Regions from separate parts of the Faecalibacterium sp. OM04-11BH genome, predicted to be linked through region 1. Evidence: riboswitches for the same ligand, from Rfam matches in the RefSeq annotation. Region 1 holds a riboswitch; each other region holds the start of a gene.
The links. A riboswitch is a leader RNA that binds a small molecule or an ion and turns the genes downstream of it on or off. The one in region 1 is predicted to bind thiamine pyrophosphate.
Positions count from the first base shown of each region.

Region 2: another riboswitch for thiamine pyrophosphate. It lies ahead of thiW (energy coupling factor transporter S component ThiW); the one in region 1 lies ahead of thiD (bifunctional hydroxymethylpyrimidine kinase/phosphomethylpyrimidine kinase).
Region 3: another riboswitch for thiamine pyrophosphate. It lies ahead of thiT (energy-coupled thiamine transporter ThiT); the one in region 1 lies ahead of thiD (bifunctional hydroxymethylpyrimidine kinase/phosphomethylpyrimidine kinase).

Region 1 is NZ_QULS01000002.1:340,145-347,965, reverse strand. Features, by position in the region: gene DXB44_RS03415 (amino acid decarboxylase) at 1-419, shown strand, start outside; gene DXB44_RS03410 (TENA/THI-4 family protein) at 481-1,158, opposite strand; gene thiD (bifunctional hydroxymethylpyrimidine kinase/phosphomethylpyrimidine kinase) at 1,151-1,951, opposite strand; TPP riboswitch at 2,007-2,115, opposite strand; gene DXB44_RS03400 (NAD(P)-dependent oxidoreductase) at 2,176-3,072, opposite strand; gene DXB44_RS03395 (aspartate dehydrogenase domain-containing protein) at 3,091-3,891, opposite strand; gene DXB44_RS03390 (IMP dehydrogenase) at 4,508-6,022, shown strand; gene DXB44_RS03385 (nicotinate phosphoribosyltransferase) at 6,245-7,762, shown strand.
Region 2 is NZ_QULS01000006.1:9,663-17,483, reverse strand. Features, by position in the region: gene DXB44_RS06935 (LacI family DNA-binding transcriptional regulator) at 1-916, opposite strand, end outside; gene DXB44_RS06930 (glycosyl transferase) at 1,443-3,878, shown strand; TPP riboswitch at 4,341-4,449, shown strand; gene thiW (energy coupling factor transporter S component ThiW) at 4,713-5,228, shown strand; gene thiM (hydroxyethylthiazole kinase) at 5,244-6,065, shown strand; gene thiE (thiamine phosphate synthase) at 6,052-6,690, shown strand; gene DXB44_RS14635 (hypothetical protein) at 6,760-6,924, shown strand; gene thiC (phosphomethylpyrimidine synthase ThiC) at 7,149-7,821, shown strand, end outside.
Region 3 is NZ_QULS01000001.1:247,017-254,837, reverse strand. Features, by position in the region: gene speE (polyamine aminopropyltransferase) at 1-67, shown strand, start outside; gene speB (agmatinase) at 67-942, shown strand; gene DXB44_RS01090 (saccharopine dehydrogenase family protein) at 981-2,240, shown strand; gene DXB44_RS01085 (carboxynorspermidine decarboxylase) at 2,240-3,451, shown strand; tRNA gene DXB44_RS01080 (tRNA-Ala) at 3,714-3,789, opposite strand; gene thiT (energy-coupled thiamine transporter ThiT) at 3,950-4,516, opposite strand; TPP riboswitch at 4,603-4,703, opposite strand; gene DXB44_RS01070 (sporulation transcriptional regulator SpoIIID) at 4,814-5,062, shown strand; gene sigG (RNA polymerase sporulation sigma factor SigG) at 5,251-6,018, opposite strand; gene sigK (RNA polymerase sporulation sigma factor SigK) at 6,672-7,376, opposite strand; gene DXB44_RS01050 (sigma-E processing peptidase SpoIIGA) at 7,637-7,821, opposite strand, start outside.

The DNA of each region.
Region 1 (7,821 bases):
CTGGCACAGCGCTGGCAGATGCTTTGCACCGCGCACAGCTGGAGTGCGAGTATGCAGACCCGCGTTATGTGGTGCTGATGTTCACCCCGGAGAACCCGTCGCAGGACTTTGAACGCCTGCAAACCGCGCTGGAACAGCTTCTGGCTGCTGTGCCTGCCGGGCTGCCCCGCCCAGAGAACCGGGCAGGGGAGTTTGCCGCCTTGCAGCAACAGGCGGTGCAGCGCTGCACCATCCGGCAGGCGGTGCTGGGCGCACAGGTGCGCGTTCCGGTGCACAAGGCACTGGGACGGGTGTGTGCCATGCCTACGGTGTCCTGCCCGCCCGCCATTCCTGTGGCGGTCAGCGGCGAGGAGATCACCCCGGCGGCTATTGCCCTGATGCAGCACTACGGCATCGAGGAACTCTCGGTGCTGCGATAAAGATTTTATAAGAAGAGAACCCGGAAGGTCTGCGGACCTTCCGGGTTCTCTATATTTATTCTTAAATATCCGTCCGGGGTGTGGCGCACATCTCCCAGAAGTGCAGCTCGTGCTCCGAGCAGGCGCGGAAGATTGCGCGGCAGCGAGCGGCGCGCTCCGGCGAAAGGCCGGTGCAGGCCACCTCGGCGCGCTCTGCCCATGCGCGGCAGGCGGCATCATAGCCGGGGCCGGCGTAGTCCAGCACCAGCGCGCCGTAGTAGGTGTCCTTTACGGCGGGGGAGCGCTGCAAAAGCTTCTGGAATAGCCACCCGTAACTCAGCATACAGGGCAGGCAGGCCATCAGGCACTCAGCTTCCCCTTCGCCGGTGCGGGCAGCATCGATCATGCAGTCCAGATAGGCGCGGTTCTCCGGGCGCAGGGGCAGGGACTGGATATCAGCTTCCCGCAGACCGTACTGCTCCAGATACCGCAGCCGGGTCAGGTCCTCGTTCTCCTGCACAAAGGACAGCAGGGAATAGTAGGTGCGCATGGCAGCCATGGTGGTGGCCTTGGTCATGCCCCACGCAAAAATTTTGGCGTACTCCCGCAGATACAGGCTGTCCTCCACAAGGTAGCTTTTAAAGCAGTCCTCGCTCAGGGTGCCGTTTTCCATCTTTTGCAGAAACTCGGTCTGTAAGCACTGCTCCCACACAGGCAGGTCTGCCTGCACCAGCGCCGAAACGAAGGGCAGGTCAGTCACGGACAAAATCTCCCTTCAGGTTGAAGGTATGATCCATGGGCCCGGAGCCGTGCCCTAAATCCAGCATGGCGGACAGACAGCCGGAAATGTAGGCCTTGGCGCGCTCCACGGCGGTGTCGAGGTCGTACCCCTTGGCCAGATTGGAAGCGATGGCGCTGGACAGGGTGCAGCCGGTGCCGTGGGTGTTGGGGTTTGCAATGCGCTTGCCCTTGAACCACTTGCCGGTGCCGCCGCGCCACAAAAGGTCGTCAGCATCGTTGATCTGGTGGCCGCCCTTGCACAGCACGGCGCAGCCGTAGCGCTCGCTGATGGTACGGGCAGCGGCTTCCATGTCGGCAGCGTTTGCAATGGTCATGCCGGACAAGATCTCGGCCTCCGGGATGTTGGGGGTAAGCACCTCAGCCAGCGGCAGCAGCTTTGCGGTCAGCGCCTGCACGGCATCGTCCTGCAGCAGCTTTGCGCCGGAGGTGGCCACCATCACAGGGTCCACCACGATATGCTTTGCGCCGTAAAAGTGCAGCCGCTCGGCAATGGTGTCGATGAGCGGGGCAGAGGATACCATGCCGATCTTTACCGCATCCGGGTAGATGTCGGTAAATACAGCGTCGAGCTGCTGCGCCAGAAACTGCGGCGTGGTGTCAAAAATGGCGGTCACACCGGTGGTGTTCTGTGCCGTCAGGGCGGTAATGGCGCTCATGGCAAACACGCCGTTGGCGGTCATGGTCTTGATATCGGCCTGGATCCCGGCGCCGCCGCTGGAATCACTGCCGGCAATGGTCAATGCAGTTTTCATGGATAAAATGCTCCTTTGCAGCAAAAATGCGGATATGCCCGCAAAGACATATCCGCAGATAAAAGCGCTATCTCCCTACGTTGGCATGATCCAAATCAGGTCACAGGTCAGGGCAGTACAACCCACTCTCAGCCCGCTTTGCGCGGGCTCCCTTTTTATAATAGAAAGCATACCACAATCGGGGAAAAGATGCAAGAAAAACAGGCTGCGCAAAAACGCACTGCTTACTCGCCCAGTGCGGTGCGGATGTTGTCCAGCACCTTTTTGCTCAGCAGAACGAAGGCTTGCTTGGTGCGGCCTGCGGACACATTGGCACAGCGCACGTTTTCCCGGGCAAAGAAGTCCTCGGCCACGGGGCCTGCGGCGGCGCGGGTGTCGCAGAAGAAGCGGGTGCCGGGCAGGTCGAGCCACTTTTCCAGTGCAGCGGAGTCGAAGCCGGGGCCGATGGAGGTGTTGAACAGCACCTTACCTGCACCCAGCTGGGCAAACTCGTTTTCGCCCAGCAGCAGTACATTCTTGTTCAGGCAGGTGAACACCACTTCGCTGTCTGCCAGCAGCTGGGGCAGGGGCTTGAAGGTCATACCGGCAGCCTCGGCGTCCGGCTTTGCGCTGCGGGCAAAGTAGCTGATCTCTGCGCCCATAAATTGCAGCGCGTCGGCGATCATCCGACCGGAAACGCCCAGCCCCACGATGCCCACCTTCAGGCCGGTGATCTCCACCGGCTCGTCCCGCAGCATAGGCATTCCAAAGCCGTGCAGCAGGCCGGTCAGCTCGTGCAGAACATACTCTACAACGCCGCGGTCGCCGTAATCCCGGATGCCCAGCACCTTGATGCCCCGGGTGCGTGCGTAGGCGATATCCACGTTGGCGCTCTCCTCAGAGTACAGGCTGCAGCACATGCCGATATAGCGGATGTTGGGGCACTGTGCAATGACTTCCTTGCCCATGCGGGAGGTGTAGCTCAGCAGCACGGCATCGGCGTCTCCGATGCGGCGCACCATTTCGGCGTCACTGCCGGGCACGTCACGGTACAGCACCACCTCTTTGGCGTAGCGGTGCAGCTCCTCCTCGGCAGAGGGAATCAGACTGACCGGCTCAATGGCAACAAGCTTTTCAAACATGACGGACTCCTCCTTATATTAGTAGAAGCAGACGGGCGAGGACAGATTGCGCAGCAGAGAGACGGCGCTCCAGCCTGCAATGGCGCTGGTGGAGGAGCAGATGTCCACCACAGCCTTCACGCCCTCGATCTCGGCGGTGATGCAGTGGTCATCGCCCACCCAGCCGGGAACGGAGTGCATGGTCACGCCGGTGATCTCGGGGCCGGTGGTGGCCAGAGAGGTAGCCACAGCCACGTTCACCCGGCGGGGGAAGGTGGCAATGGCCTGCTTTGCGTTGCCGGTGAACACGGTGGTCTTTTCGGTGTCGGTCAGCAGATGCTCTGCCCACACCGGGGTGTTGCGGAAGCCCTTTGCACCGGTATGGGTCTCGATGCCGGCGGTCTCCGGCAGGCCCTGCGCCTGTGCCATCAGGGTGACGGTCTGCAGCACATCAAAGCCGCCGATGGCACCGCTGGCCAGATGCACCTTGGCGCCGCCCTCCACGGCGGCAGCCTTGACCTGTGCGTAGAAATCCAGATCCGCAAAGGCACCGATGGACAGAATGACCAGATTCACGCCCCGCTTCAGCACGGGGATGGCCATGGCGCGTACCGACTCCACCGAGGCAGCCTCCACGATGTACTCCGGTTCAAGCGCCAGCAGCGCGTCCACGTCCGCACAGACGGCGCAGCCGACATTGGCGGCGGTCTTTTCAGCCGAGGCGCGGGTGCGGCTGGTCACGCCCACCAGCTCGTAGTCCGGCAGCAGACCCTTCTTCCACGCGTCGGCCACGATGTTGCCCAGAAAACCGCAGCCCACAATACCCAATTTTGTTTTCATACCGTATCCTAAACTCCTTTTTTCTGCCTGTGGCAGCATATTCATAGTTAGTATACCATATCGGGTACAAAAAGGAAAATGATGTTTGCGGCAGCCCGGCGGGGCAGGACATAAAAAGTTAACAAAATAAATTACAAATAAATTACAAAACCCTATTGCAAAATGGTTTCAAAAGAGTTACAATATGGTTACAGCAAGGGCAAAGCCCCAAGGCTGTGTGTGAAATCTTTTTCTTCTTGTTTTTGGGATACTGGGCGCGGATCCTCCTCCTCCGGCTGTTCTCCTTCACAGCTATGATCCATGCGCCGCACAGGCAGTGTCCCGCTTCGTGTGCAAAAGGGCTCGTCCGGTGTTTCGGACGAGCTTTTTTGCATTCTGCAAGCCCTGTTTTACCTGCAAAAGTGATACTTCAAAAATCAAAGTATGACCAATGCCCGAAAACGCTTGGCAATTTGTCTGTTTTTCCGCAAAGGACAATTATAAAGTTTGGCGCGGCAGGGGTTTGTATTCTTGCAGGCTTTGTGGTAAAGTATATACAATCAATTTATAGGCAGCAAACATGAATGATTTTGATGCTGATTTATATCGGATGCGTTAAGAGAAAAGGAGTTTGATTATGGCTTATTTCTACGAAGAACCCTCCCGCACCTTTGGCGAGTACCTGCTGGTCCCCGGCTATTCCTCTGCGGAGAATGTGCCCACGGCGGTCAGCCTGAAGACCCCGCTGGTCAAGTACCGCAAGGGGCAGGAGGAGTGCCCGCTGCAGATGAATATCCCCATGATCAGCGCCATCATGCAGTCGGTCTCCGGCGATAAGCTGGCCATTGCACTGGCTCGTCAGGGCGGCGTTTCCTTTATCTATGGCTCTCAGAGCATCGAGAACGAGGCTGCCATGGTGCGCCGCGTCAAGAGCTTCAAGGCCGGCTATGTGGTGTCCGATTCCAATCTGGCTCCCACCGCCACCCTGCATGATGTGCTGGAGCTGAAGGCACGCACCGGTCACTCCACCATCGCCATCACTGCCGACGGCACTCCGGGCGGCAAGCTGCTGGGCATCGTGGCTTCCCGCGATTACCGCATCAACCACACCCCGGACGACGCCTGCGTTACCACTTTTATGACCCCCGTTGAAAAGCTGGTCACCGCTCCGGCCAACACCTCTCTGCACGACTGCAACAACATCATCTGGGACAACAAGATCAACACACTGCCGCTGGTGGATGCCGAGGGCAATCTGGTGTATATGGTATTCCGCAAGGACTACGATTCCCACAAGGCCAACGTCAACGAGCTGCTGGATAAGAACAAGAGCTACGTTGTAGGCGCCGGTATCAACACCCGCGACTACGCCCAGCGCGTGCCCGCACTGGTAGAGGCCGGTGTGGATGTGCTGTGCATCGACTCCTCCGAGGGCTACTCCGAGTGGCAGAGCCGTACTATCGGCTGGATCCGCGAGCACTACGGCGACACCGTCAAGGTGGGTGCCGGTAACGTGGTGGACGCCGAGGGCTTCCGCTTCCTCGCTGAGGCTGGCGCAGACTTCGTGAAGATCGGTATCGGCGGCGGCTCCATCTGCATCACCCGTGAGACCAAGGGCATCGGTCGCGGTCAGGCTACCGCTGTCATCGAGGTTGCCAAGGCTCGTGACGAGTACTACAAGGAGACCGGCATCTATGTGCCCATCTGCTCCGACGGCGGCATCGTCCACGACTACCACATCACCCTCGCTCTGGCTATGGGCGCAGACTTTGTGATGCTGGGCCGTTACTTTGCCCGCTTTGACGAGAGCCCCACGAACAAGGTGCGCATCAACGGCCAGTATATGAAGGAGTACTGGGGCGAAGGCTCCAACCGTGCCCGCAACTGGCAGCGCTACGATCTGGGCGGCTCCACCAAGCTGAGCTTTGAGGAGGGCGTGGACAGCTATGTGCCTTACGCCGGTCCTCTGGCGGACGGCGTGCAGACCACCCTGTACAAGGTGAAGAGCACCATGTGCAACTGCGGCGCTCTGTCCATCCCCGAGCTGCAGCAGAAGGCCAAGCTGACCGTTGTTTCCTCCACCTCCATCGTGGAGGGCGGCAGCCACGACGTTGTGCTGAAGAACGCCACCCCCAGCATCATGAACGGCTAAGCCTGTTCTGAGCAAGCGATTCCTTTGAACACAGAGACCGCTGCACAGCGTTTGTGCAGCGGTTTCTTTTTGCACAAAAATACTTGCACAGGCAGGGAAATCGTGCTATCATGGTAGAAACGCTCTGTCTTGACAGGGCGGCAGATCCCCCTGCCGGGCAAGCGGCAGGCGGCGCAGCGGGGAAGACCCCCGCGCCGGGCATAAATAGAGAGGAAAACGTTCATGAACGAGATCAAGGTCGAGCCTTATATCCCTGACGAGGACTACGATAACCCCGCGATGGTGGTGGACTTTTACGAATTCACCATGGCGAACTGCCTGTTCCTGCATGGTTTTAAGGATACCACGCTGGTGTTTGACATGTTCTTCCGCAAAAACCCGGACAATCAGGGCTATTCCATCAGCGCAGGCCAGCGCAAGCTGACCCGCTTTTTGTTGGACTATCACTTCAATGAGCAGGATATCCACTGGCTGCGCACCAAGGGCATGAGCGAGGAGTTCTGCGAGTATCTGCGCACCTACAAGTGGAAGGGTGATATGTACGCCCTGCCCGAGGGCACGGTCTGCTACCCCCATGTGCAGATGGTGCGCATTGAGTGCGATCTGGTGGGCGCGATCCTCATCGAGACCTACCTGCTGCAGACCATGAACTTCCATAGCCTGATCGCCACCAAGGCCACCCGCGTTACCGGTCTGAACACCCACACCCCCCGCAGCGTCATGGAGTTCGGTACCCGCCGCGCACAGGGCGAGAGTGCCGGCAACGATGGCGCTTACGCAGCAGTGCTGGGCGGCTGCATCGGCACGGCCAACTGTCTGGCAGAGATGAAGTTCGGCGCAGAGGTCAAGGCCGTGGGCACCGTGGCACACAGCTTTATCGAGTTTTTCCCCACCGAGTTCGATGCCTTCAAGGCCTTTGCCGATACCTACCCGGATTCGGTCAGCCTGCTGCTGGATACCTATAATATTATGGAAAGCGGCCTGCCCAACCTGATCAAGCTGGACGATTATCTCATTGAGAAATACCCCAACGATCCCAACCGCCGTGTCAAGAGCGCCCGCATCGACTCCGGCGACCTTGCTCGCGGCTCCAAGCGGCTGCGCAAGGCACTGGATGCCGCCGGTAAGCCCTACATCAAACTGGTAGCCTCCAACGGTCTGGACGAGAAGAAGATCGCCAACATGGAACTGTACGAGCACGCACACTTCGACTCCTACGGCGTGGGTGAAAACCTCATCACTTCTGCCTCCGACCCCGTGTTCGGCGGCGTGTACAAGCTGGTGGCAGTGAAGAAGCCGGACGGCAGCTACACCCCCAAGATGAAGTGCTCCGATTCTGCCAGCAAGGCCATCATCCCGGGCAAGAAGATGCCGTGGCGTCTGTACGATGAAAACGGTCAGGCGCAGTGTGACCTGATTGCCATGGACGGCGAGGTCATCGAGGCCGGTAAGCCGGTCACCATGGTCAATCTGGACTCGGACGCCATCGAGCGCACCATCACCTTTACCCCCACCGCTGTGCGTCCGCTGCTGGTGCCGCATATTCTGGGCGGTAAGCTGGCCATTGAACTGCCCTCTATTGCGGAGAAGAAGGCCTATATTGCAAAGCAGCTCACCGAGGAAACTTGGGAGAGCGAGCTGCGTCTGGAGTGCCCCCACAAGCACTACGTCAATATGACCCCCGCAGTGGCCGAGTGCCGCTCCCGGATGTACGCCGAGCTGCACGGCGGCAAGGTGTAAGCAGCACCGAATAAGCGGTTTTTCTTGACAAAACAGGGAAACTATTGTATCATAAAAGC
Region 2 (7,821 bases), on a different contig from region 1:
TCAGCTTATCCGCTGCCAGCCTGCCAAGGGATTTTGTGTTCTGCTGGTAGGTCACCAGCGGGGGTTTGACCACCCGGGAGAGATAGATGCCATCGTATCCCATCACCGAGATGTCCTCCGGGATGTTCAACCCCGCTTCGGTCAGGGCGTTGTAGCCGCCCAGTGCGGAAAAGTCATCCGGGAAGATGATGCAGGTGGGCCGCTGCGGCAGTGCCAGCAGCGCCCGGGTCTCCTCTGCGCAGCGATCCACATCGTGGTACACACCGCAGCGGACGTACTCCTCCGGCACCTTCAACCCCAGCTCCTCGCAGGCTTGATAGAAGCCTGCCAAGCGGTTCTCGGTAACGGCGGTCTTTTCGCCGTGGATGAAGGCGATACGCCGGTGTCCGCAGGCCCATGCCTGCTGTACCAGAGCCTTTGTGCCCACCACGTTGTCTGAAAGGATCGCCATCCGGTTGTTGAACACATGGTCGATGGTCACTACCGGCACATCGCCGTTGACCAGCTCCACCACCTGTGGATCATAAAAGTTCACACAGGCGATCACCACGCCGTCCACACCCCGGTAGTGGCAATGTTCCAGATAGCTCATGGACTTGCCGCTGATGTTGTGGTTGATAAAGGTGATATCATAGCCGCGCTTTTCCGCTTCTACCTTGAAGCTGTCCAGCACTGCGGAGAAGTACTCGTGGGTCAGGCCGCTCTGCTTTTCATCTACAAACAGAACGCCAAGGTTGTAAGTACGGTTGGTTTTCAGCGCCCGGGCCGCTGCGTTGGGCAGGTACCCCATGCGGCGGGCTGCTGCACAGATGCGCTCCCGCGTGGCCGGTGCGATGTCTGGCTGGCCGTTCAGCGCCTTACTGACAGTTGCGACGGATACGCCGCACTCTTTTGCCAGATCCTTCAGGGACGGCATCTTATGGCCTCCTTCCAAGGAAAGGAGCTGCGGAATGTTTCTCGCGAGTTCCTTAATCGTTTTCGCAATCTCAATATAGCGCATTCTGTACCAAAAATCAAGCGAAAATGTAAAAGTTTTAGCTCAGCTGCATCACTTTTGGCATTTCGTTTCAATTTGACCTGTAAAAATTGTGCATTTCGATTCACTTTCGTTACATTTCGATTAAAACGGAAAAATTTTCGTTGCAGTTTCGTTATGGTTTTCGGTGTCAGAGGCTGTATGTATATATTACTTTTAAAATGGGTTTCAGGTCTTTCGTTCCGCGTTTCGCCGGTATGCGCAGCGCAGAAAGCCACCGAAAACCGCCGGGGCTGCGCAGATTATTTTTAAATTTCCGTTGAGATTTTTGCAAAAAGCTCTTGCATTTTTGGGTGGGATAGGGTATGCTTAGCGTGATGAGATTGCTTCTTTCGCAGCGCCTTAATCGTTTTCGCAATCGACACACTGCCCACCTGACAAGGCGCAGTTTTAAGGAGGAAGCATTATGAAGTTCGGATATTTTGATGACCAGAATAAAGAATATGTCATCACCACCCCGCAGACACCCCTGCCCTGGATCAACTACCTTGGCAGCGAGGACTTCTTCAGTCTGGTTTCCAACACGGCGGGCGGTTACAGCTTTTACCGGGACGCCCGGATGCGCCGCCTGACCCGCTACCGCTACAACAACTCCCCGCTGGACATGGACGGCCACCGGATCTATATCAAGGACGGCGACACCGTTTGGAACCCGGGCTGGCAGCCCACCAAGACCCCGCTGGACAGTTACAGCTGCCGCCATGGTCTGGGCTACACCATTCTGGAGGGCAAAAAGGACGGTGTGACCGCCCGGCAGGAGCTGTTCGTCCCCAAGGGGGATGCCTGTGAGCTGGACCGCGTGACCGTGTGCAACGGCGGCACCACTGTTAAGGAGCTGGACCTTTTCAGCTATGTGGAGTTCTGCCTGTGGGACGCTGTGGATGACAGCTCCAACTTCCAGCGCAACTACTCCACCGGCGAGGTGGAGGTAGAGGGCAGCGTCATCTACCACAAGACCGAGTACCGCGAGCGCCGCAACCACTACGCTGTGTTCTGGGCAAACTGCCCGGTGGACAGCTTTGATACCACCCGGGATGCCTTTTGCGGCGTATACGGCGGCCCGGCAGATCCGCAGGCCGTCCGCGCCGGACACTGCTCCGGCAGCATTGCCCACGGCTGGGCACCGGTGGGCGCACTGCACATCCACCTGACCCTCGCCCCCGGCGAGAGCCGCAGCATCCTGTTTGGTCTGGGTTATATCGAGAACCCGCAGCAGGAAAAGTTCATTGCGCCGGGCGTCATCAACAAGACCCGCGCCCATGCCATGATGGAGCGCTACGCCACCGATGCACAGATCGATGCCGCCCGCGCCGCCTTGCGCACGCACTGGGAAGAGCTGCTGTCCACCTACCATCTGGAATCCGGTGAGGAAAAGCTGAACCGCATGGTCAACATCTGGCATCAGTACCAGTGCATGGTTACCTTTAACATGAGCCGCTCCGCCAGCTACTACGAAAGCGGTACCGGACGCGGCATGGGCTTCCGGGACAGCTGTCAGGACCTGCTGGGCTTTGTGCATATCATCCCCTCCCGTGCCCGGGAGCGCATTCTGGATATCGCCGCCACCCAGTTTGAGGACGGCAGCGCCTACCACCAGTACCAGCCCCTGACCAAAAAAGGCAACCGGGATATCGGCACCGGCTTCAACGATGACCCGCTGTGGCTCATTGCCGGTACTGCTGCCTACCTGCGGGAGACCGGCGATTGGTCCATTCTGGAAGAACAGGTACCCTTTGATAACGACGCCACCAAGGCGCAGCCGCTGATGGAGCACCTGCGCCGCAGCTTCAACTTTACCTGCACCCATCTGGGTCCCCACGGCCTGCCGCTGATCGGCCGCGCCGACTGGAACGACTGCCTGAACCTGAACTGCTTCTCCGAGCACCCGGGCGAGAGCTTCCAGATCACCGGCCCCAGCGAAGGTCCCGTAGCCGAAAGCGTTTTCATTGCCGGTATGTTCGTCAAGTACGGCCACGAATACGCCCAACTGTGCGACCATTTGAATCTGACCGAGGAGGCCGCTGCCGCCCGCAAGCACATTGATGCCGTGGAGCAGGCTACTCTGACCGCCGGTTGGGATGGCGCATGGTTCCGCCGTGCCTACGATGCTTTCGGCAAGCCCGTCGGCAGCAAGGAGTGCACCGAGGGTCAGATCTTTATTGAGCCGCAGGGCATGTGCGTCATGGCTGGCATCGGCAAGGAGAGCGGACAGGCCGCACAGGCACTTGCCAGTGTGGAAGAGCGTCTGGACACCAAATACGGTGTGGTGCTGCTGCAGCCCGCCTACACCAGCTACCAGCTGAATTTGGGCGAGATCTCCAGCTATCCTCCGGGATACAAGGAGAACGCCGGTATCTTCTGCCACAACAACCCGTGGATCAGCTGCGCCGAAGCAACGCTCGGCCACGGCGACCGTGCCTTTGCGGTGTACCGCAAGACCTGCCCCGCCTACATTGAGGACATTTCCGAGATCCACCGCACCGAGCCCTATGTTTACAGTCAGATGGTGGCCGGTAAGGACGCCCCCACCTTCGGCGAAGCCAAAAACAGCTGGCTGACCGGTACAGCGGCATGGACTTTCTTCAACATCAGCCAGTACATTCTGGGCATCCAGCCCACCTTGGACGGCCTGCGGGTAGACCCCTGCATCCCCCACACCCTGTCCGGCTTTACTGTGACCCGCCGCTTCCGCGGTGCTGTGTACCACATTACGGTGGACAACACCGCCGGGGTGCAGCACGGCATCAAGGCCGTTACTGTGGACGGCAAGACCATCTCCGGCAATGTACTGCCGCTGGCTGCCGCCGGTACTGAGGTAACGGTGCAGGTGACCATGGGTTAACCCAACTTTCTCTGCTTTTTCATATTATTCTCCTTTCTGTGACCAAAGCCGCCGCGCAGACCTCTGCACGGCGGTTTTGGTTTATAATGAAAATATTTTAACAGCTTAACGATTGATAATGCGCTCCGCGTTGCTCTGCGCATCTTCAGCGGAAAGGTTATTTTAATATTTCGCGTTTGTCGCGCTCTGCGGAGCGCTCCAAACGCATTTTCACAAGTGGGGCTGCAATGGTTAATGGGCGGTCTGAATCACAAATGCAGTTGACCGCTACGACCCCTCCTGTGAAAAAAGCATTTCAGCCAAGCCCGCAGGCTTGGCTGAAATGCAAATTAAAATCATAATTCCGCTATCTATGCGCAGAGCAACGCGGAGCGCATTCAAAATCATTTCACCTGCCCGCGCATTCCAAATCGTCCTCTTTCCTCTTGCAATTTTGGGAAAAGAGGTGTAGAATACAGTCACAATCAAACACAGGGGAGCTCGTGCAGCGGGCTGAGAGGAAGTATAGCAAGCTTCGACCCTTTTACCTGATGCGGATAATGCCGCCGTAGGAAGTCATACCCTTTATGATTTTTTGCAGGAGGAGCCGTGCCGGGCCCCTCCTGTTTTTTTGTACCTCTGCGGAGGTTCCGCAGCCGGCTGAGGGGGAGCGCCCTGAGCCTTGGATGAATGCAGCGATGGGAAGCCGTGTTCCGGCGTGAGAGGAAACCAGTAAGTTTCGACCGCACCTTCCGTACCTGTTCCCGCCTTGTGGCGGGCACGGGCTGTTTTGTTGCGGGAGCGCCGGTATTCACCCTGCGCTGCCGCAGATGGTTGAAAAGGAGCCAATTTATCATGAAGAATCTCTCTGTCAAAAAGCTTGCCCTTGCCGGTATGTTCTGTGCCCTGTGCGTGGTGGGCAGCGTGTTCAGCTTTCCCATGTTCGGCAGCAAGTGCGCCCCGGTGCAGCACATGGTCAATGTTCTGTGCGCCGTTCTGCTGGGGCCGTGGTGGGGTGTAGGCGTGGCCTTTGTGGCTTCCCTGCTGCGCAATCTGCTGGGTCTGGGCAGCCTGATGGCTTTCCCGGGCAGTATGTTCGGTGCGCTGCTGTGCGGCCTTGCATACCACAAGACCAAAAACCTGATCGCCACCGTGGTGGGTGAGGTGTTCGGCACCAGCATTCTGGGCGGCCTGTGCGCATGGCCCGTAGCCATCTTCCTGATGGGCAAGAGTGCTGCGGATATCGCCTTCTACGCCTACATCGTGCCCTTCCTTATCTCCACCGCCGTGGGTGCGGTGATCGCCGGTGCTGTGGTGTTCAGCCTGCAGCGCTCCGGCGCTCTGCGCTCCATGCAGAACAGCCTTTCCTGAGCGGAGGTGCCGGGAATGCTCAAAACCGCCTTTGAGAACCTGCGCAGCCGCAGCCCTCTCATCCACAACATCACCAACTACGTCACCGTGAACGACTGCGCCAACATGGTGCTGGCCTGCGGTGCCTCCCCCATCATGGCCGATGATGCCGCCGAGGTAGAGGAGATCACCGCCATCTGCGGCGGACTGAATATCAACATCGGCACGCTGAACAGCCGCACCGTCACCAGTATGCTGCTGGCGGGCAAAAAGGCCAATCAGCTGGGGCATCCGGTGGTACTGGACCCGGTGGGTGCAGGTGCTTCCCGTCTGCGCACCGACACCGCCTTCCGCCTGCTGCGGGAGGTGCAGTTCACGGTGATCCGTGGCAACATCTCGGAGATCAAAACCCTTGCCTCCGGCGCGGGCACCACCAAGGGCGTGGATGCAGACGTAGCCGACAAGGTGACCGAGGAGAATCTGGACAGCGCTGTAGCCTTTGCCAAGGCTTTTGCCGCCCGCACCGGCGCGGTAATCGCCATTACCGGTGCTATTGACATCGTGGCCGATGCACAAAAAGCCTACTGCATCCGCAACGGCAACGCCATGATGAGCAGCATCACCGGCACGGGCTGTCAGCTTTCTGCCCTGACGGCGGCTTTTGTCACCGCCAACCCCGGCTACCCGCTGGAAGCTGCCGCTGCGGCGGTGTGCGCCATGGGTCTGGCGGGCGAGATCGCCCACCAGCGGCTCACCCCGCAGGACGGCAACGCCACCTACCGCAATTACATCATTGATGCCATTTACAACATGACCCCTGAACAGCTGGAGAAAGGCGCAAACTATGAAGTGCGATAAACACACCATGCTCCTGTACGCGGTGACCGACCGCGCATGGGTGGGCGAGCAGACGTTGTATCAGCAGGTGGAAAGCGCCCTGAAGGGCGGTGCTACCTGTGTGCAGCTGCGGGAAAAGCAGCTGGGCGACGCAGATTTTTTACAGGAAGCCATTCAGATCCACGCCCTGTGCCAGCAGTACGGTGTGCCGCTGTTCATCAACGATAACGTGGAAGTGGCACTGCAGTGCCACGCCGAGGGCATCCATGTGGGACAGGACGATATGGCCGCCGCACAGGTGCGTCAGCGCGTGGGCGAGGGCGTGATGATCGGCGTTTCTGCCCACACGGTACAGGAAGCGCTGGACGCTGTGGCGCACGGCGCGGACTACCTTGGCGTTGGCGCGGTGTTCGCCACCCACACCAAGACGGACGTAAGCGAGATGCCCCGGCAGACCCTGCTGGACATCTGCAACGCCGTGGATGTGCCGGTGGTGGCCATTGGCGGCATCCACAAGGAGAACATCCTGCAGCTCAAGGGCACCGGCGTGGACGGCGTGGCGCTGGTAAGTGCTATCTTTGCCGCAAAGGACATCGAGGCCGAGTGCCGCGAACTGCGCGCCCTTTCGGAGCAGATCATAAAGTAAGCTATCATCCCGCGGCAAACCGGGGGCACCACCTTGGGCCGCGTTACAAAATTCATGGAGAAAACCAACATGAAAAGCGTATTTTGCGCAGGTGCCGGCATCCAGAGCATACTGTTTTTTCTGAATGACGGCTACCTGTCTGCCACCCTTGCCTGCGGGTCGGGAGTTCCTCCGAGGACCGTCCGCTGGGGTGGGACCCTGCTGCCGCAGGCAGTAGGGCGGGCGATGGAATGACCTGCAACAGCAACGACCGCCGCCAGTGGCGGAAACAGGAAGTTGCTGTTGGGGCAGCGGCCAGCAGGATGCGAGTGCTGCTCAATGCACGAAGCATCCGCTGGGTGCCGCAACCCGTACTCGTGTCCGAGGAGAAAGCTCCCGGCACGCGGGCTGCCCCACATCACTGTATGACCAGCACCCTGCTGTTCAGAGATAAACTGTTATTTGGAGGAACACAGCGTATGCAGACTTATACCACCCAGATGGATGCCGCCCGCAAGGGCATCATCACCCCGGAGATGGAGATCGTAGCCAAAAAGGAATACCGCACCACCGAGGAGATCCGCCAGTGGGTCGCCGAAGGCAAGGTAGCCATCCCCGCCAACAAGCACCACAAGTGCCTGAACCCCGAGGGCGTGGGCTCTATGCTGCGCACCAAGATCAACGTGAACCTTGGCGTCTCCCGCGACTGCAAGGACTACAACATTGAGATGCAGAAGGTGATGAGCGCCGTGAACATGGGCGCAGAAGCCATTATGGATCTGTCCAGCCACGGCAACACCCAGCCCTTCCGCCAGAAGCTGACCCACGAGTGCCCGGTGATGATCGGCACTGTGCCGGTATATGATTCGGTCATCCACTACCAGCGGGATCTGGCAGAACTGACCGCACAGGACTTCATCGATGTGGTACGCCTGCACGCAGAGGACGGCGTGGACTTTGTCACCCTGCACTGCGGCATCACCCGCAAGACCATCGAGCAGATCCGCAAGCACAAGCGCAAGATGAACATCGTCAGCCGCGGCGGCTCTCTGGTGTTTGCGTGGATGAGCATGACCGGCAACGAGAACCCCTTCTACGAGCACTTTGACGAGATCTGCGAGATCTGCGCCGAGCATGACGTGACCATCTCTC
Region 3 (7,821 bases), on a different contig from region 1:
GCATATCGGAGCATTCTACCTGCCGGCTTTTCTGGAGGAGATGCTGCGGGAAGTGGAGGAACACTGATGCACCCCAACGTTGAGACCTTTATCGGCTGCGACAGCAGCTACCGCGCCGCCAGCATCGTGCTGTACGGTGCACCTTACGATTCCACCACCAGCTACCGCCCCGGCGCACGGTTCGGCCCGGCGGCCATCCGGCACGAGAGCTATGGTCTGGAGACTTACAGCCCCTACCAGAACGCCGACCTGACCGATTTTGACGTGTTCGACAGCGGCGATCTGGAACTGTGCTTCGGCTCCAGCGAGCTGGCACTGGCCGATATCGAGGCCCGGGCAGAGGAGATTTTGAAGGATGGCAAGTTTCCGCTGCTGCTGGGCGGCGAGCATCTGGTCACGCTGGGCGCGGTGCGGGTTGCGGTGAAGAAATACCCGGATCTGCATATCGTGCACTTCGATGCCCACGCCGACCTGCGGGACGACTATCTGGGCGCAAAGCTCAGCCACGCCTGCGTGCTGCGCCGCTGCCACGAGCTGGTAGGGGATGGCCGCATCCATCAGTTCTGCATCCGCAGCGGAGACCGGGCAGAGTTCGAGTTTGCTGCCCAGCACACCGAGATGCACAAGTTTGATTTTACCGGCCTTGCCGAGCTGACCGCACAGCTGTGCGAGAGCAAGGTGCCGGTGTACCTGACCATTGACTTGGACTGCCTTGACCCCTCCTGCTTCCCGGGTACCGGTACCCCGGAGGCCGGCGGCGTAAGCTTTTTGCAGCTGCTGGATGCCATCCGCACTGTGACCAAGGCCAACATCATCGGTGCAGACCTGAACGAGCTGGCTCCCACGCTGGACACCACCGGCGTTTCCACCGCCACTGCCTGCAAGGTACTGCGTGAGACCCTGATCGCGCTGGACAAAGGCTGGCCGGGATTTCAGGTATAAATACGAACCTACCATTTACAGATAAAGGAGTAACCGACATGAGCAAAGTTCTGATCATCGGCTGCGGCGGCGTGGCCTCCGTTGCCATCCACAAGTGCTGCCAGGTGCCTGAAGTGTTCACCGAGATCTGCATCGCCAGCCGTACCAAGGCAAAGTGCGATAAGCTGGCTGCCGAGCTGGCTCCCACCACCGCTACCAAGATCACCACCGCACAGGTGGACGCAGACAAGACCGAGGAGGTCATCGCCCTGATCAAGGCTTACCAGCCCGACCTCGTGATGAACATCGCCCTGCCTTATCAGGATCTGACCATCATGGACGCCTGCCTTGCCTGCGGCGTCAACTACATGGACACCGCCAACTATGAGCCCGAGAACACCGACGACCCGGAATGGCGCGCCATCTACGAGAAGCGCTGCAAGGAGGCTGGTTTCTCTGCCTACTTTGATTACAGCTGGCAGTGGGCTTACGCCAAAAAGTTCGAGGAAGCCGGTCTGACCGCCCTGCTGGGCAGCGGCTTTGACCCGGGCGTGACGCAGGCTTACTGTGCCTACGCCAAAAAGCATGAGTTCGATACCATTGACACTATCGACATTCTGGACTGCAACGGCGGCGACCATGGCTACGCCTTCGCCACCAACTTCAACCCCGAGATCAATCTGCGCGAGGTGTCCGCCCCCGGCAGCTACTGGGAGAACGGCCACTGGGTAGAAATTCCGGCTATGAGCATCAAGCGGGAGTACAACTTCGATCAGGTGGGCGACAAGGATATGTACCTGCTGCACCACGAGGAGATCGAGTCTCTGGCAAAGAACATCCCGGAGGCAAAGCGCATCCGCTTCTTCATGACCTTTGGCCAGAGCTATCTGGACCACATGCGCTGTCTGGAGGACGTGGGCATGCTGTCCACCACCCCGGTCAATTTCAACGGACAGGAGATCGTGCCCATCCAGTTCCTCAAGGCTCTGCTGCCGGACCCTGCCAGCCTTGGCCCCCGCACCAAGGGCAAGACCAACATCGGCTGCATCTTTACCGGCAAAAAGGACGGCAAGGACAAGACCTACTACATCTACAACGTCTGCGACCATCAGGAGTGCTACAAAGAGGTGGGCAGTCAGGCCATCAGCTACACCACCGGCGTGCCGGCTATGTGCGGCGCCCTGATGCTGCTTACCGGCAAGTGGACCACCAAGGGCGTGCACACTGTCGAGGAGTTTGATCCTGATCCGTATCTGGATGCACTGGACAAGTACGGCCTGCCCCGCTCCGAGAGCCACAACCCGGCTCTGGTGGACTGATGCGGGTACGCGACAGCCGCCCGCCCTTTGCGGGGCTGGCAAACCTGTCCGAGGAGCAGCTGCACCGCCTGCCCACCCCCTGCTATCTGCTGGACGAAGCCCAGCTGCGCCGCAACGGCGAGATCCTGCTGGGCGTGCAGCAGCGCACCGGCTGCCGCATCCTGCTGGCGCAGAAGGCTTTTTCCAACTTCAACGTCTACCCGGTGCTGGCACCCTATCTGGCCGGTACCGAGGCCAGCGGCCTGTACGAGAGCCGTTTGGGCAGGGAAGAGCTGCCGGAGAAGGAGAACCATGTGTTCTGCGCGGCCTACCGGGCAGACGAGTTTGAGGAATTGCTGCAATACGCCGACCACATCGTGTTCAACTCGCCCAGCCAGCTGGCAAAGTTCGGCCCGGCGGCAAAGGCGGCGGGCAAAAGCATCGGTCTGCGCATCAACCCGGAGTGCTCTACGCAGGAGGAACACGAAATTTACGACCCCTGCGCCCCCGGCAGCCGTCTGGGCACCACCCGTGCCCAGTGGGACGCCGCCGTGGCGGCGCACCCGGAGCTGCCCGCCCTGCTGGACGGTCTGCACTTCCACACCCTGTGCGAGCAGGACGCGGATGCGTTGGCGGTGACGCTGGCAGCGGTGGAGGAAAAGTTTGCCGACCTGCTGCCCCGCATGAAATGGCTCAACTTCGGCGGGGGACACCACATCACCCGCCCGGGCTATGCCCTTGCTACGCTGGAAAGCTGCATCCTGTCGGTGCGGCAGAAGTACGGCGTGCAGGTGTATCTGGAACCCGGCGAGGCTTGGGCGCTGAACGCGGGCTATCTGGTCACCACCGTGCTGGACACCCTGCGCAACGGGGATACCAGCCTTGCCATTCTGGATATGTCCGCAGCCTGCCACACCCCGGACGTCATCGAGATGCCCTACCGCCCGCCGCTACTGGATGCCGGTGAGGCAGGGGAGAAGGCACACACTGTCCGGCTGGGCGGCCCCACCTGCCTTGCGGGGGATATCATCGGGGATTACAGCTTTGATGCACCTCTTGCTGAGGGGGATAAGCTCATCTTCGGCGATATGGCCATCTACACCACCTGCAAGAACAACACCTTCAACGGGATGCCCCTGCCGCCCATCTGGCTGCTGGGCGCAGACGGCAATTGCCGCGAGCTGGTGCACTTCGGTTATCAGGACTTCAAAATGCGCTTGGGCGCACAGTAAAATAAAAAGCGTTTGTCGCGGCCTGCGGGCTGCGACAAACGCTTTTTTCATGAAAGAGGTCGTTAAGGTGAACGGCAGATAAAACAAAAAGCACCACACATCTCTGTGTGGTGCTTTGGTTCTGGTAGAGATTACCGGGCTGTTGTAATCACGGTGACCCTCTTGCAGTCCATGCACGGCGCTTTCCCGGGTGAACTAAGCCCTCACTCGTTTGGCCTTAACGAAAAAAGCACCGCACATTTCTGTGCGATGCTTTTCTTTCTGGTGGAGATTACCGGGATCGAACCGGTGACCTCTTGCATGCCATGCAAGCGCTCTCCCAGCTGAGCTAAACCCCCAGATGTCTTGCTTTGTGCCTGACGACGTGTGTAATTATACCAGCCACAGGGGCGCTTGTCAACAGTTTTTTGAAAAATTTTTGCAGTAAAAGATCCCCGCAGGGCGTGTGCCCGGCGGGGATCGGAAAGCGGGGGAGTGCTCGTTTTGAAAAACTACGCCTTAGCGTGCCTGACGGTCGAAGATCTGCGGGGCCACGCGGCACAGCAGCACAGCGGCCACCATGGTGAGCAGGGTCTCGGGCAGCATATAACTGCCGTTGTAGGTCAGGCTGTAAGTCCATGCAGCCAGACCATCATTCAGGTTGCCCCAGACCAGCACGCCGGACAAAAAGCTGCACATAAAGCGCAGGAAACCGGCGGCAAAGGTGCCCACGGCCACGCCTACGGTGCGGTTCTTGAAGGGGCGGGCGAACAGCTCGGCCAGACCCAGTGCCATAAAGGCCAGCACATAGTCCAGCAGCACCTCGCCGAGGAAGTAGAGGAAGGTGGAAGCGGGAGGAGGGTAGAAGCCCATGATCATTTGCAGGCAGGAGTTCACGAAACCGGTGAACAGGCCCCACTTTGCGCCGTGGCGGAAGGACACCAGCACAAAGGGCAGCATGCTCAGCAGGGTAATGCTGCCGCCGTTGGGCATGGTGAAGAACTTGATGTTGGAAAGCACCGTGCCAATGGCGATCATCAGGGCGCATTCCACCAGAATGCGGGTCTTGGAATAGGTTTTGGACATGATGAAAAAAATTCCTCTCTCATAGTAGTACACAAAAACAAAATGCGCCTGCTGGCAGCAGACGCATGGAGGTTTGTTGAACGTACCGGACAGTTCCGCAAACTCCCTACGCCGGTATTGCCCGGATCAGGTAAAGGGTACTCCGCGCAATGCGGATCTCAGCCTTACGGCGCCCCTGTTTTTATGTCCGCCCACAGTATACGCGCCGAGGGACAAAAAGTCAAGCCCGCAGACATAATCCGCCCCGGCGGTGCGTATGTTATACCATTGCAAAGCTGGAACGCAGGGAGGCGGGATATGAAAGCCGATCCAGAACAGCGCGCCGTGCAGCTGGGGGAGTACATTGCTGCCCACAACGCCACGGTGCGGGCAGCGGCGGCTGCGTTCGGGTGCAGCAAGTCCACCGTGCACAAGGATGTTGCCGTGCGGCTGCGCAGCATCAGCCCTGCGCTGTACGGGCAGGTGCGTGCCGTGCTGGCGCGCAACAAGGCCGAGCGCCACCTGCGGGGCGGGGCTGCCACCCGACGCAGATACAGCCGCCGCTAAAGCCAAAAAAGACCACTGCCCTGCGCAGCGGTCTTTTTTGACTGGGACGATTTTGAATGGCCGCCGCGCTGCTTTGGCCATATTCAGAGGAAAGCATGATTATAATTCGTGGTTCAAAAACACCTGCGGGTGCTTTTGAACCGCTTTTTCATAGGGGGCACAAAGAAAAGCAGCAGCTGCGGCTGCTTTCATCCCCCGGTGTGGAACTGCTGCAGCGCACTTTTTTCCAACCGGCTTACCTGTGCCTGACTGATGCCGATCTCCTGCGCTACCTCCATCTGCGTTTTGCCGCGCAGATATCGCAGCTCCATAATGCGCTTTTCCCGGGGCGAAAGGGCGGCTACCGTATCGCGGAACTGCAACCCACTGATCCAGCTCTCCTCGCTGTCCGGGTCGCGCACCTGATCGATCACGTACATGGCATCGCCGCCGTCGGTGTACACCGGCTCATCAAGGCTGAGCGGTTCTACCACCGACTCCAGCGCGGCGGTCACCTCGCGTCGGGCAAGCCCCGCTGCGGCGGCGATCTCGTCCATGGTGGGCTCGCGCCCCAGCTGCTTTTCCAGCGTTTCCCGCGCCTGCATGGCACGGTAGGCGGTGTCCCGCAGGGTGCGGCTTACCCGCAGGGCGTTGTTGTCCCGCAGAAAACGCCGGATCTCCCCGATGATCATGGGCACGCCGTAGGTGGAGAACCGCACCGGCTGTGCGGGGTCAAAGTTGTCGATGGCTTTGATCAACCCGATGCACCCCACCTGAAACAGATCGTCCAGATTCTCGCCCCGCTGGGCAAACCGCTGCACCACGCTGAGCACCAGCCGCAGGTTGCCCTCCACCATCCGCGCCCGGGCAGCCTTGTCCCCGGCGTGGGCAAGGGTGAGCAGCTGCCGCTTTTCCGCCTCGGTCAGCACAGGCAGCTGCCCCGTGTTCACACCGCATAGCTCCACCTTGTTGTACATCCAAACGCCCCCGGTCTTTTAGCTTTACCGGAAGTATGGCTCTGTGCGCCGGGCGCTATGCGTGGAAAAAATTGAGCGCCCCTCCGCAAAAGAGGGGCGCTTTGTAGACAAAGCTGTAATTTTATGGTATGCTGTGACTGGCGGCGCAAGCCGTCCATCAGGCGCTGTGCCCACAAACGCAGGACGGGTTGCGGCACCCAGTATCCGCTTCGTGCCTTGGGCGGCACTCGCGTCTTACTGGCCGCTGCCCCAACCTCGCCTCCCTGTTTCTGCCGCAGGCAGCGGTCGGCTCCGTTGCAGCTAGCTCCTTACCGGTACCTGAGTGCCGGGTAAGAGCGAATTTTTTCTTTGAGATCTCGTTTCTCCCCGGACGCTTAAGGGCGGGAAGGGGGGATGCGTCATGACGTTTGAACAGGTCGTATTGCTGCTCACGCTGCTTGGCGGAGCAATCTACATCACCTTTCAGATCACATGGACTGTATCGCACAGTGATGATAAAAAGAAAAAATGACCGCCCTCAGTGACTCCCAATCCTGAACGGTCATTTTTCTTTTGATCTAGTATGGTAAGGAGTTAGCCGTTTGCAGGGCCAGCGCCTCTTGTGTTTTCATTATACACGTTCCCACGCGGAATGTCAAGCGCTACGCCCGCTGCTACTCGCTTTCAAGCCGGGCTTTCAGGGTATGGATGATGCGCTTTTCCAGCCGGGAAATATAGCTCTGGCTGATGCCAAGGGCATCGGCGGCTTCCTTCTGGGTGCGCTCCACGCCGTCGGTAAGGCCGAAACGCAGTTCCATGATCTGCCGCTCCCGTGCCGAGAGCGCCGCCACGGCGCTGCGCAGTACCGCGCGTTCGGCGTCCTGCTCCAGCTGCTGGCTTACCGCGTTGGCGTCGCTGCCAAGGATGTCCGAGAGCAGCAGCTCGTTGCCGTCGCCGTCCACGTTCAAAGGCTCGTCGATGCTGGTTTCCTGCCGGCGGTTGGAGCTTTTGCGCAGGTACATCAAGATCTCGTTGCCGATGCAGCGGCTGGCGTAGGTGGCAAGCTTGATGCTGCGGGCAGGGGTAAAGGTGTTTACCGCCTTGATCAGCCCAATGGTACCGATGCTTACCAAGTCCTCAGCGGGCACGCCGCTGTTCTCGTACTTTTTTGCCAGATACACCACCAGCCGCAGGTTGTGGGTGATCAGCTCTTCGCGGGCGGCGGTGTCCCCGGCAGCCATGCGGTCAAGCAGGGTCTTTTCCTGCTCGGGGGTCAGGGGCGGGGGCAGGCTTGGCCCGCCCGCCAGATAATGCACCGCGCCGCAGTAGCGCAAACGCCCCCACAGCCGCCGCCAGACTTGCCGTAAAAACTGCAACATGGAAATCCCTCCTGTGCACTGTTAATTATATGTATAATAGAAGAAACTCCCTCAGTTAAAGCCTTGCGGCTTTGCCAGCTCCCTCGGGGAGGGAGCCTCTGGCGCGCTCGGAAGCTTTGCGCTTTAGCCGGAAACCTTACCGCCATGCCAAAGGCCCCATCCCAGAGGACGACTTCCCCCGGCCGGGGGAAGATGTCGCCGCAGGTGACAAAAAGGGGAATCTGTCGCCGTAGGCGACTGGGGGAGTTTTGGGTGCTCTCCTACACCCCCGCCTCCTCCGCTACGTCATCCCCCAACAGCAGCGTCCACGCGCCGGTGGGGGCATCCGGCGCGCAAAAGGCCGCCAGCAGGCCGGGCACACGGCGCTGCCCACAGCATAGCACAGCGGGTACGGCCGGCAGCAGGCAGTGGCCGGTAACGGCGGCGCAGGGCACAAACTGCACCC